One region of the Streptomyces sp. NPDC015346 genome, then DNA from elsewhere that is predicted to be linked to it. Evidence: riboswitches for the same ligand, from Rfam matches in the RefSeq annotation. Region 1 holds a riboswitch; the other holds the start of a gene.
The links. A riboswitch is a leader RNA that binds a small molecule or an ion and turns the genes downstream of it on or off. The one in region 1 is predicted to bind thiamine pyrophosphate.
Positions count from the first base shown of each region.

Region 2: another riboswitch for thiamine pyrophosphate. It lies ahead of ACF06X_RS19470 (thiamine ABC transporter substrate binding subunit); the one in region 1 lies ahead of thiC (phosphomethylpyrimidine synthase ThiC).

Region 1 is NZ_JBIBTW010000009.1:54,968-60,492, forward strand. It holds gene ACF06X_RS28865 (DUF5326 family protein) at 1-107, shown strand, start outside; gene ACF06X_RS28870 (IclR family transcriptional regulator) at 389-1,159, shown strand; gene ACF06X_RS28875 (SsgA family sporulation/cell division regulator) at 1,298-1,732, shown strand; gene ACF06X_RS28880 (YibE/F family protein) at 1,751-3,151, opposite strand; TPP riboswitch at 3,223-3,338, shown strand; gene thiC (phosphomethylpyrimidine synthase ThiC) at 3,332-5,134, shown strand; gene ACF06X_RS28890 (hypothetical protein) at 5,229-5,525, opposite strand, start outside.
Region 2 is NZ_JBIBTW010000005.1:97,544-103,068, forward strand. It holds gene ACF06X_RS19465 (ABC transporter permease) at 1-1,211, opposite strand, end outside; gene ACF06X_RS19470 (thiamine ABC transporter substrate binding subunit) at 1,250-2,329, opposite strand; TPP riboswitch at 2,416-2,526, opposite strand; gene rlmN (23S rRNA (adenine(2503)-C(2))-methyltransferase RlmN) at 2,556-3,662, opposite strand; gene ACF06X_RS19480 (SDR family oxidoreductase) at 3,797-4,735, opposite strand; gene ACF06X_RS19485 (SRPBCC family protein) at 4,845-5,333, shown strand; gene ACF06X_RS19490 (phytoene desaturase family protein) at 5,337-5,525, shown strand, end outside.

The DNA of each region.
Region 1 (5,525 bases):
TGATCGGTCTGCTCTTCAAGGTGCTGCTCTTCGTGGCCCTCGTCGGCGGAGTGGTCTACGTGGTCCGGAAGTTCATGTCCTCCTCCACCTCGAGAGGGGATTGGTAGCACAAGCTACCCGTCGGTATCAGGCAGCCGGCCCACGTTAGCCCGGCCGAGGGAACCCGCTGATTGAAACCGGGCGCACCTCCCGAGGCTGCGCTTACAGTGGAAATCCTCTGCCGCTCCGGGGAAACGCCGGCGTAGATCTCTGCTCCGACCAGCGGGTCTTCACCTCTCCCGGGCGGGTCCGCCACCGGACCCCACCGGTTCCCGGGTCGCGGCGGGCGCGCGGGGGCGGCCCCCGCGGGCGGGTGCACGGCACCCGTCGTCTCGCCTGGGGGTGACCTTTGGCCACGGCTACGCAATCCGCTGTCCCTACCCTGATCGGCTCGGTGCAGCGGGCGCTGAGACTTCTGGAGGCCGTGGGCTCCCACGAGGACGGAGCCCCCGCCAAGCAGCTCGCGCGCGAAGCGGGACTCCCGCTCCCCACCGCGTACCACCTGCTGCGCACCCTGACGCATGAGGGGTATCTGCGCCGGGAGAAGGGCGTGTTCGTGTTCGGCGACGCCGCCGGTCGGCTGGCCGGCGGCGGAGTTCTGCAGAATCGTCGCACCAAGATCGAAGACTCGCTCGCGCACTGGCGCGACGAGATCGGCGTCCCCGTCTACTTCGCCATCTACCGCGAGGGTGAGATCGAGCTCGTCGCCGTCGCCGACACCGCCTCCGCCCCCGCGGTGGACGAGTGGGCCGACTTCCGCGAGACGGGTCACGCCCATGCGATCGGCCAGTGCCTGCTGAGCCAACTCGATCTGAAGAGCCGTCAAGACCACCTCGACCGGCATCCGGTCGAATCCATCACTCCGTATACGGTGCGTAACCGGCGGATGCTTTTGGATCGTTTGGGCGGTATGGGGCGAATGGAACCGCTGGTGGAGCGTCAGGAATATGCGCTCGGCACGGTCTGCGCCGCCATCCCCATCACGGCCGGGTCGACGGCGGCCGCCATGGCTATTTCCCTCCCCCTTCACCAGGAAGAACGGTTGCTCCCCGCAGTCGATCGACTACAGAACGAGATCGGAAGGCTCTTCAGCTCGTTCGCTTTCTCTATCAGTATCTGAAAAATCACTCCTTGTGATCTGCTAGCGCGTACAGCACGATTGCGTCAAGAGGGCCATGGGGGATCATTCCTGGCCGTTTCGACCACAGCTTTCAGCGGCTGTGCTCACACATCTGCTTCATCTACTGCGGGGTACACGATGCGAGAGTCGGTTCAGGCCGAGGTCCTGATGAGCTTCCTGGTCTCCGAGGAGCTCTCCTTCAGAATCCCGGTGGAACTGCGATACGACAGCCGGGATCCCTACGCGGTGCGGATGACCTTCCACCTTCCCGGCGACACGCCCGTGACCTGGGCGTTCGGCCGGGAGCTGCTGATCGACGGGATCAACCGGCCGAGCGGGGACGGCGACGTCCACATCGCGCCGACCGCGCCCGAGGATCTTGCGGACGTCGCCATCCGGCTCCAGGTCGGCAGCGACCGGGCCCTGTTCCGGGTCAGCGCCCCGCCGCTGGTCGCCTTCCTCGACCGAACGGACAAGCTGGTCCCACTCGGTCAGGAACGGACGTGGGGTGACTTCGAGGACAACCTGGAGGCGGCGCTCGGCCGGATTCTCGCGGAGGAGAACGCGGGCTGAACGCCCCCGCCGGGCCGGTCACTTCGCCCGGCGCCGCCGCCCGCCCTTGGACGAACGCTTCTCCGGGGAGCCCAGAGGACCCGCTGACCCCGCGGACCCCGGGGACCCCGGGGCTCCGGCGGAGCCGGACGCCGGCCGGTCGGCGGAGACCACCAGCGCGGCCAGCGCGGTGGTGACCGGCACCGAGGCCACCAGACCGATCGAGCCCACCAGCGTCCGCACGATCTCCTCGGCGACCAGTTCGCTGTTGGCCACGGTGCCCACGCTGCTCTGCGCGATGGAGAAGAGCAGCAGCAGGGGGAGGGCCGCGCCCGCGTAGGCGAGCACCAGCGTGTTCACCACGGACGCGATGTGGTCGCGTCCGATCCGGATCCCGGCCCGGTACAGCGCCCGCGGCCCCATCCTCGGATCGGCCTGGTGCAGCTCCCACACCGCCGAGGTCTGGGTCACCGTCACATCGTCGAGGACACCGAGCGAACCGATGATGACGCCCGCGAGCAGCAGACCGGACATGTCGATGCCGGGGTACAGCCCGTGGATCAGACCGGTGTTGTCGTCCGTGTTGCCGCTCAGAGAGGCCCAGCCGATGAAGAGCGAGCCGAGCAGCCCGATCAGCAGCAGCGAGATCAGGGTCCCGAGCACCGCGACCGAGGTACGGGCCGAGAGGCCGTGGCACATGTAGAGGGCGATCAGCATGATCGCACTCGATCCGACCACCGCCACCACCAGCGGGTTCGAGCCCTGCAGGATCGCCGGCAGGATGAAGAAGGTCAGGATGAGGAAACTGACCGCGAGCGAGATGAGCGCCATCAGACCGCGCATCCGGCCCACCAGCACGACCGCCAGCGCGAAGATCAGGGCGAGCACCGTCAGCGGAACCTTGCGGTTCACGTCCGTGACCGAGTACTGCAGGTCACGCGGCGCGTCGGGGGCGTACGCCACCACCACGCCCTGCCCCTCGTCCAGCTGACGGGGAGCGTCCGGCTGCACGATCTCGACGAAGGTGCGGCCCTTGTCGTTTCCGGTGGTGACCTCGATCGTCGCCTTCTCGCACTCGCCCTGCTGGGCCGCGACCGCCTCCCGCCCCTGGGGCGTGGAGGTGTCGTCGGTCGGCGGGACCTGAGCGGCGTTCACGTCCTTGCAGTCGATCCGCTCGACCGAGACGACCTTGCCCTGCTCGGTCTGGCGGTCGAAGCCGACACCGGTGCGCTCGTGCGCCGGGGCACCGCCGGGCCACAGGACCGCGAGTCCGACCACCACGGCGGTCGCGAACGGGATCAGGACCGCGGCGATGACCTTGCGCAGATGCCGGGACACGGGCGCGGCGGGCCCGTGGCTGTGGGCGTGGCCGTGCCCGTGGCCGGCGCTCCCATGAACGTCGTGGCCGTCGGGTTCGGGGGTCTGCTGCGAGGAAGTCACCGACCGATCATCGCAAGAACGACGGGGGCCCACTGTTCAGCACGCCCGGGTTGACGCTAGCGTGGTGGCACCTTTGCACACGCGGGAGCTCGGAGCACCGGGCTGAGAGGGCGCTGAAGATTCGCTGCGCCGACCGCCGAACCTGTTACCGGGTAATGCCGGCGTAGGGAGATCGGTCTCATGACCATTCAGGACGCACGCACGCCTGCCACCAGCCAGGACGGCCAGAAAGGCGAGGACGGCCGGGTCGAGCGCAAGCCGGGTTGGCACAAGGGGTACATCGCGGGCTCGCGCCCCGATCTCCGCGTGCCGGTCCGGCAGGTGCACCTCACCAATGGCAAGGACGTGACGCTCTACGACACGTCCGGCCCGTACACCGACCCCACCATCGACACCGACGTACGGCGCGGCCTGCCGCCGCTGCGCGAGAACTGGATCATCGGCCGGGGCGACACCGAGGAGTACGCGGGCCGCCCGGTCCGCCCGGAGGACGACGGCATCAAGCACACCTCGCCGCGCGGCGGTGGGCTGAAGAACCTCGACGCGGTCTTCCCCGGCCGTCCGCGACTGCCCCGCCGGGGCCGCGGCGGCCAGGCGGTGACGCAGCTCGCGTACGCCCGCCGGGGCGAGATCACCCCGGAGATGGAGTACGTCGCGATCCGCGAGAACGTCTCCCCCGAGGTCGTACGCGAGGAGATCGCCGCGGGCCGCGCGGTGCTGCCGGCGAACGTCAACCACCCGGAGATCGAGCCGATGATCATCGGCAAGCGGTTCCTGGTGAAGGTCAACGCCAACATCGGCAACTCCGCCGTCACCTCCTCCATCGAGGAGGAGGTGGAGAAGATGACCTGGGCCACCAAGTGGGGCGCGGACACGGTCATGGACCTCTCCACCGGCCGCAACATCCACACCACCCGCGAGTGGGTGCTGCGCAACTCCCCCGTGCCGATCGGCACCGTGCCGCTCTACCAGGCCCTGGAGAAGGTCGACGGCAAGGCCGAGGAGCTGACCTGGGAGATCTACAAGGACACGGTCATCGAGCAGGCCGAGCAGGGCGTCGACTACATGACGGTGCACGCCGGCGTGCTGCTGCCGTACGTGCCCCTGACCGCCCGCCGCAAGACCGGCATCGTCTCGCGCGGCGGCTCGATCATGGCCGCCTGGTGCCTCGCGCACCACAAGGAGAACTTCCTCTACACGAACTTCGAGGAGCTCTGCGAGATCCTGGCGACGTACGACGTCACGTACTCGCTGGGCGACGGTCTGCGCCCCGGCTCGATCGCGGACGCCAACGACGAGGCGCAGTTCGCCGAGCTGCGCACGCTCGGTGAGCTGAACACGATCGCCAAGCGACACAACGTGCAGACGATGATCGAGGGCCCGGGCCACGTCCCGATGCACAAGATCAAGGAGAACATCGACCTTCAGCAGGAGATCTGCGAGGAGGCGCCGTTCTACACCCTCGGCCCGCTGACCACGGACGTCGCGCCCGCGTACGACCACATCACGTCCGGGATCGGCGCCGCGATGATCGCCTGGTGGGGCACGGCGATGCTCTGCTACGTCACGCCGAAGGAGCACCTGGGCCTGCCCAACCGCGACGACGTGAAGACCGGTGTCATCACGTACAAGATCGCGGCGCACGCGGCCGACCTGGCCAAGGGGCACCCGGGAGCGCAGGAGTGGGACGACGCCCTCTCGGACGCGCGGTTCGAGTTCCGCTGGGAGGACCAGTTCAACCTGGCGCTCGACCCGGACACGGCCCGTGAGTTCCACGACGAGACGCTGCCGGCGGAGCCCGCGAAGACCGCCCACTTCTGCTCGATGTGCGGTCCGAAGTTCTGTTCGATGAAGATCTCGCAGGACATCCGCCGGGAACACGGGGGCGACCTCAAGTCCGACGAGATCGCGGCCGGCATGGCGGAGAAGTCCGCGGAGTTCGCGGCCGCCGGCAACCGGGTCTACCTGCCGCTGGCGGAGTAGCCGGCCGCGTCCGTACGTACGGGACGGGCGCGAACCGCACGGTCATGGGGGGCCGTGCGGCACGTGCCCGCCCCGACGGGGCATCGCGTCGGGGTCACTCCGGCCGGTGCTCGGGCGGGCCGAAGTCGGGGCTGGAGAAGTCGGGGCTGGAGAACGTCGGCCGGTTGCCCGAGGAGCCCTCGCTCGGGCTGGAGAAGTCCGGGCCGCTGTAGCCGATCTTCGGTATCCGGGACGTCCGCGGGGGCGGCAGGGGCGGGGCCGGGCGGGTGTCCGGCTCGGCCAAGGCCTCCCGCAGGAAGGGCAGGATGCCCCGTTCGATCAGCGCGCGGCGCCAGGCGTCGCGGGCCCGGGACAGTTCGTCGTCCGCGTCGCCCGGGGCTGCCGCGCCCAC
Region 2 (5,525 bases), on a different contig from region 1:
ATCCAGCTGGCCCGGAGGTCGAGCGGCGGCTCGTCGAGCGTGATGAGGAAACCGAAGCCGACGGTGACGGCGGAGACCCCGAGCGGCAGCATGAGGAGCGCGTCGAAGCCGCGTACCAGCCGCCCGGCCCGCCGGGTGAGGGCCGCGGCGGCCAGTCCGCCGATGGAGAGGGCGAGGGCGGTGGCGACGAGGGCGTACTGGAGCGAGTTGCCGATCGTGTCGGCGAGGGGCACGAGGAAGGTGCCGGAGGGGTCCACGGACCGCAGGGCCCGGTAGTAGGCGAGCCCGTATCCCTCGGAGGTGGCGAAGGAGCGCTCGACGAGGACGCCGAGCGGCAGCAGGATCAGCAGCGCGACGGAGAGCAGGACGGCTCCGAACAGCGTCCACTGGCCCGCTCCCCGGGGGCGGTGCGCGGTCTGTTCGGGCGCGACGAGTTTCAGCGCGCTCTCGCGCCGGCGCACCGTCCGGGCGTGCACGGCGAGGATCAGGCCGACGGCGGTGAACTGCACGAGGGTGAGCACGGCGGCCGTCGTCAGGTCGAAGCGGTCGACCGTCTGCCGGTAGATCTCGGTCTCCAGGGTGGAGTACGCCGGCCCGCCGAGGATCTGGACGACGGCGAAGGAGCCGGCGGTGAAGAGGAAGACCATCAGCGCCGCGGCGGCGACGGCCGGGGCGAGCGCGGGCAGGGTCACGGTCCGCCAGGCGGTCCAGCGGGAGGCGCCGAGGACGCGGGCGGCCTCCTCCTGGCGGGGGTCGAGCTGGGCCCAGAGTCCGCCGACCGTACGGACGACGACGGCGTAGTTGAAGAAGACGTGGGCGAGGAGGATCGCCCAGACGGTGGTGTCGAGGCGGACGCCCCACAGCTCGTCGAGGAGCCCGCCGCGGCCGACGAGCGCGAGGAAGGCGGTGCCGACCATGACGGTCGGCATGACGAACGGGACGGTGACGACCGCGCGCAGCAGTCCCTTGCCGGGGAAGTCGAGGCGCGCGAAGACGTACGCGCCGGGGAGTGCGACCAGCAGCGTCAGCGCGGTCGAGGCGAGCGCCTGCCAGAGCGTGAACCACAGGACGTCGAGGATCTCCGGCCGGGTCAGCGTCTCGCCGAACCGGCCGAACCGCCAGGCGCCGTCGTCCGTCCTCAGCCCGCGCTCGACGATCGAGACGACGGGCCAGGCGAAGAAGACGGCGAAGAACGCGACGGGCACGACCATGAGGCCGAGCCGCGCCGCGCTTCCCCTGACGTCGCGCCCTACTTCAGAACGAGGGACGACCACTGCTGGATCCACTGGTCACGCTTCTCGGCGATCTTCGCGGGTGCCATGGTCTGCGGCTTGTCGACGACGACACCGTGCTTCGTGAAGAGCTCGGGCAGGGTGGCGTCCTTGACGACCGGGTTGACGAACATCTGCAGCGGCATGTCGTCCTGGAACTTCTTGGAGATCAGGAAGTCGATCAGCTTCTTGCCGCCCTCGGGGTTCTTGGCCCCGTTCAGCAGGCCCGCGAACTCGGTCTGCCGGAAGCAGGTGCCGGTGGAGACGCCGGTGGGGGCCTCCTTGGGCTGCGGCTCGGCGTAGAGGACCTCGACCGGCGGGCTGGAGGCGTACGACACGACCAGCGGCCGGTCCCCCTTGGCCTTCTTGCCGCCGGCGGAGCCGGAGAACTCCTGGTTGTAGGCGAGCTCCCAGCTGTCGACGGTCTTCACGCCGTTGGCCTTGAGCTTCTTCCAGTAGTCCACCCAGCCGTCGTCGCCGTACCGGGCGGCGGTGCCGAGGAGGAAGCCGAGGCCCGGGGAGGACCGCTCGGGGTTCTCCACCACGAGCAGGTTCTTGTACTCCGGCTTCGCCAGGTCGTCGAAGGTCTGCGGGGGCGAGAGCTTCTTGTCGGCGAAGTACTTCTTGTCGTAGTTGACGCAGATGTCGCCGGAGTCGACCGGGGTGACCCGGTGCTCCTTGTCGAGCCGCAGCTCGGCGGGGACCCGGTCCAGGCCCTTCGCCTCGTACGGGACGAAGATCCCGTTGTCGAGGGCGCGGGAGAGCAGGGTGTTGTCGACGCCGAAGAAGACGTCGCCCTGCGGGGAGCCCTTGGTGAGGATCTCCTTGTTGACGGCCTCGCCGGCGTCGCCGCTCTTGAGGACCTTGACCGTGAGGCCGGTCTGCGCCGTGAACTCCGCGAGCACCTCCTTGGAGGCGTTGAAGGAGTCGTGGCTGACGAGGGTCACGGTCTTCGGCGCGGGCTCGCCGGACTTACCGGCCGCGTCCCTGATCTCCTCGGTACCGCAGGCGGCGAGGGTGGTGACGCCCAGCGCGGCGGCTACGCCCACGGCGGCCATCTTCTTGGTGCTCACTGAAATTCCTCCTGGGTGTGACCAGGAAGAGACGCGGCCCTGCCCACCCGGGGGTGGGCAGGGCGCAACAGCTCGAGTAGCGACCGAACTTCCTACCCAGAATGACCTGGGCGAGGTTCAGAGGGTCTGCGGTCCTACGGTGACCGCACTCTCAGCGCTGTGGCGCTCCCCTGTCGGAATATGGAGATGTGTTCGAGCTCAGAGTACAAGGTCAGCGTTCGGAGGCCGCCAGCTGTCCACAGGCACCGTCGATCTCCTGACCACGGGTGTCACGGACGGTGACCGGCACGCCGTGGGAGGCGATGGCCTCGACGAAGGCCTTCTCGTCCTCGGGCCGGGAGGCGGTCCACTTCGAGCCCGGGGTCGGGTTCAGCGGGATCAGGTTCACGTGCACGCGCTTGCCCTTGAGCAGCCGCCCGAGGAGGTCGCCGCGCCAGGCCTGGTCGTTGATGTCCCGGATGAGGGCGTACTCGATGGAGATCCGGCGGCCGGACTTCTCCGCGTACTCCCAAGCGGCGTCGAGGACCTCGCGGACCTTCCAGCGCGTGTTGACGGGCACGAGGGTGTCGCGCAGTTCGTCGTCGGGCGCGTGCAGCGAGACGGCGAGACGGCACTTGAAGCCCTCGTCGGCGAAGCGGAGCATCGCGGGCACGAGGCCGACGGTGGAGACGGTGATGCCGCGCTGGGAGAGGCCGAGTCCGTCGGGCTCGGGGTCGGTGAGCCGTCGGATGGCGCCGACCACGCGCTTGTAGTTGGCGAGCGGCTCGCCCATGCCCATGAAGACGATGTTGGACAGCCGCGCCGGCCCACCGGGCACCTCGCCGTCGCGCAGCGCGCGCATGCCGTCGACGATCTGGTGCACGATCTCGGCGGTCGACAGGTTCCGGTCGAGCCCGGCCTGGCCGGTGGCGCAGAACGGGCAGTTCATCCCGCAGCCGGCCTGCGAGGAGATGCACATGGTCACCCGGTCCGGGTAGCGCATGAGCACGGACTCGACGAGCGTGCCGTCGTGCAGCCGCCACAGGGTCTTACGGGTGGTGTCGTCGTCGCACGAGATGTGCCGGACCACGGACATCAGGTCCGGCAGCAGCTCGCTCCGCAGCTTCTCGCGGGAGCCCGCGGGGATGTCGGTCCACTCGGCGGGGTCGTGGGCGTACCGCGCGAAGTAGTGCGTGGACAGCTGCTTGGCGCGGAACGGCTTCTCGCCGATCGCGGCGACGGCCTCCTTGCGCTCGGCGGGCGTGAGGTCGGCGATGTGCCGCGGCGGCTTCTTGGCTCCGCGGGGCGCGACGAAAGTGAGTTCTCCGGGCTTGGGCATGGTGCTACCAGTGTCGCAGACGCGCGCGCGTGGACCGGATCCGAAGAGATCCGGCCGCAGGGAGCCCGGCCGCGGGGAGCCCGGCCGCCGGGAGGCCGGCCGCCGGGAGGCCGGCCGCCGGGAGGCCGGCCGCTTCAGGCTCCGGTGCGAGGCTCCGGCCCGCTGTGAGATTCCAGCCCGGTGCGAGGCTCCAGCTCGGTGCGCGCCCGGTCCGCCGCGCCGCCCGGGCCGAGGAGGCCGGTGGGGGCGAGGTCGGCGTCGTCGAGGCGGGGCAGGACGTGGCGGGCGTGGCGGGCGACCAGGCCGGGCAGCAGCGGGGCGGCCGCGCGCACCGCGCGGAGCCAGGGCGGCAGGTTCACGGCGGGGCGGCGGCGTTCGATGCCTCGGGCCAGGCGCTCGCCGACACCGTCGAGGGAGCGCACCCGGGAGGCGGGCCAGGCCATGTGGTGGCGCAGCTCACGCATGACGGGGTGCTCCTCGGCCGCCCGGATCATGTCGGTGTCGGTCCAGGCGAGGCGGGCCACGCCGACCGTCACGCCCAGGTGCGCGACCTCGGCCCGCAGGGCGTACGCGAACGCCTCGACGCCGGCCTTGGAGGCTCCGTACGCCGTCATCATCGGCGAGGGCGCGATCGCGGCGAGGGACGAGACCTGGAGGTAGTGGCCGCGGGTCGACCGCAGGGCGGGCAGGAAGACGCGTGCCGTGACGGCGCTGCCGAGGAGGTTGACCTCGACGATCCGGCGCCAGGTGGCGGGGTCGGTGCGGTCGAACGGGCCGCCGGCCGCGATCCCGGCGTTGGCGACGACGACGGACGCCGGCCCCAGCCGCCGGCCCACCTCGCGGGCCACGGCCCGCATCCGTTCCTCGTCGGTCACGTCGGCCGGCCAGGGGTGGGCCGTGCCGCCGGCCGCCCGGCAGCGGGCGGCCACCCGGGCGAGTCCGGCCTCCTCGTGTCCCACGAGGGCGACCCGCGCCCCTCGCCGTGCGAGGGCCAGGGCCACCTGCTCCCCCACACCGCGGGCGGCGCCCGTGACGACCGCCGTACGCCCGCGCAGTGGTGAAGCTCCGGTCATGGGTCCACCGTAGGCAGGGGAGGGATGGACCGCGCGGGACGGGGAACCCGCACGCCCGACGACCAGCCGCACGACCGCACGACCTCACGACCGCACGCGGGAGGACCCCATGGCCGTACGACACCAGCTGATCCGCCGCTCCCCCGAGGCCGTCTGGGCCGTCCTCGCGGATCCCTCGCGCTACAGCGACTGGGTGGTGGGCACCAGCGAGTCGAAGCCCCTGGACGGCGACTGGCCTCAGGTCGGGTCCCGGCTGCTCTACACGGTCCGGATCGGCCCGTGGTCGGGCGACGGGGAGACCGTCGTGCGCCGCTGCGTGCCGGGGGCCGAACTGGAGCTGGAGGCGTTCGCCAAGGGCATCGGAAGCGCCCGGGTCGCTCTCGACGTCCGCCCGTGGGGCGAGGAGACCCTGATCATCTGCGACGAGCATCCGCTGCGCGGCCTCGGCGGCCGGTGGCACAACACCCTCTCGGACGCGCTGATCCAGCTCCGCCACCGGGACATGCTCACCCGCCTGGCCAGGACCGTCGAGAACGGCACGGGCGAGGGCCGGCCGGACGAGGACCGCACGGACGAGACGTCGACCCGGGCGGTGTGACCCGTGCCCGACGCCGTGGTGATCGGGGCCGGTCCCAACGGGCTCGTCGCCGCCAATCTCCTCGCGGACGCCGGGTGGAGCGTGGAGGTGCTGGAGGAGCAGCCCGCACCGGGCGGCGCGGTGCGCAGCGACCGGGGCGTCCACCCCGACTACGTCAGTGATCTCTTCAGCGCCTTCTACCCCCTGGCCGCC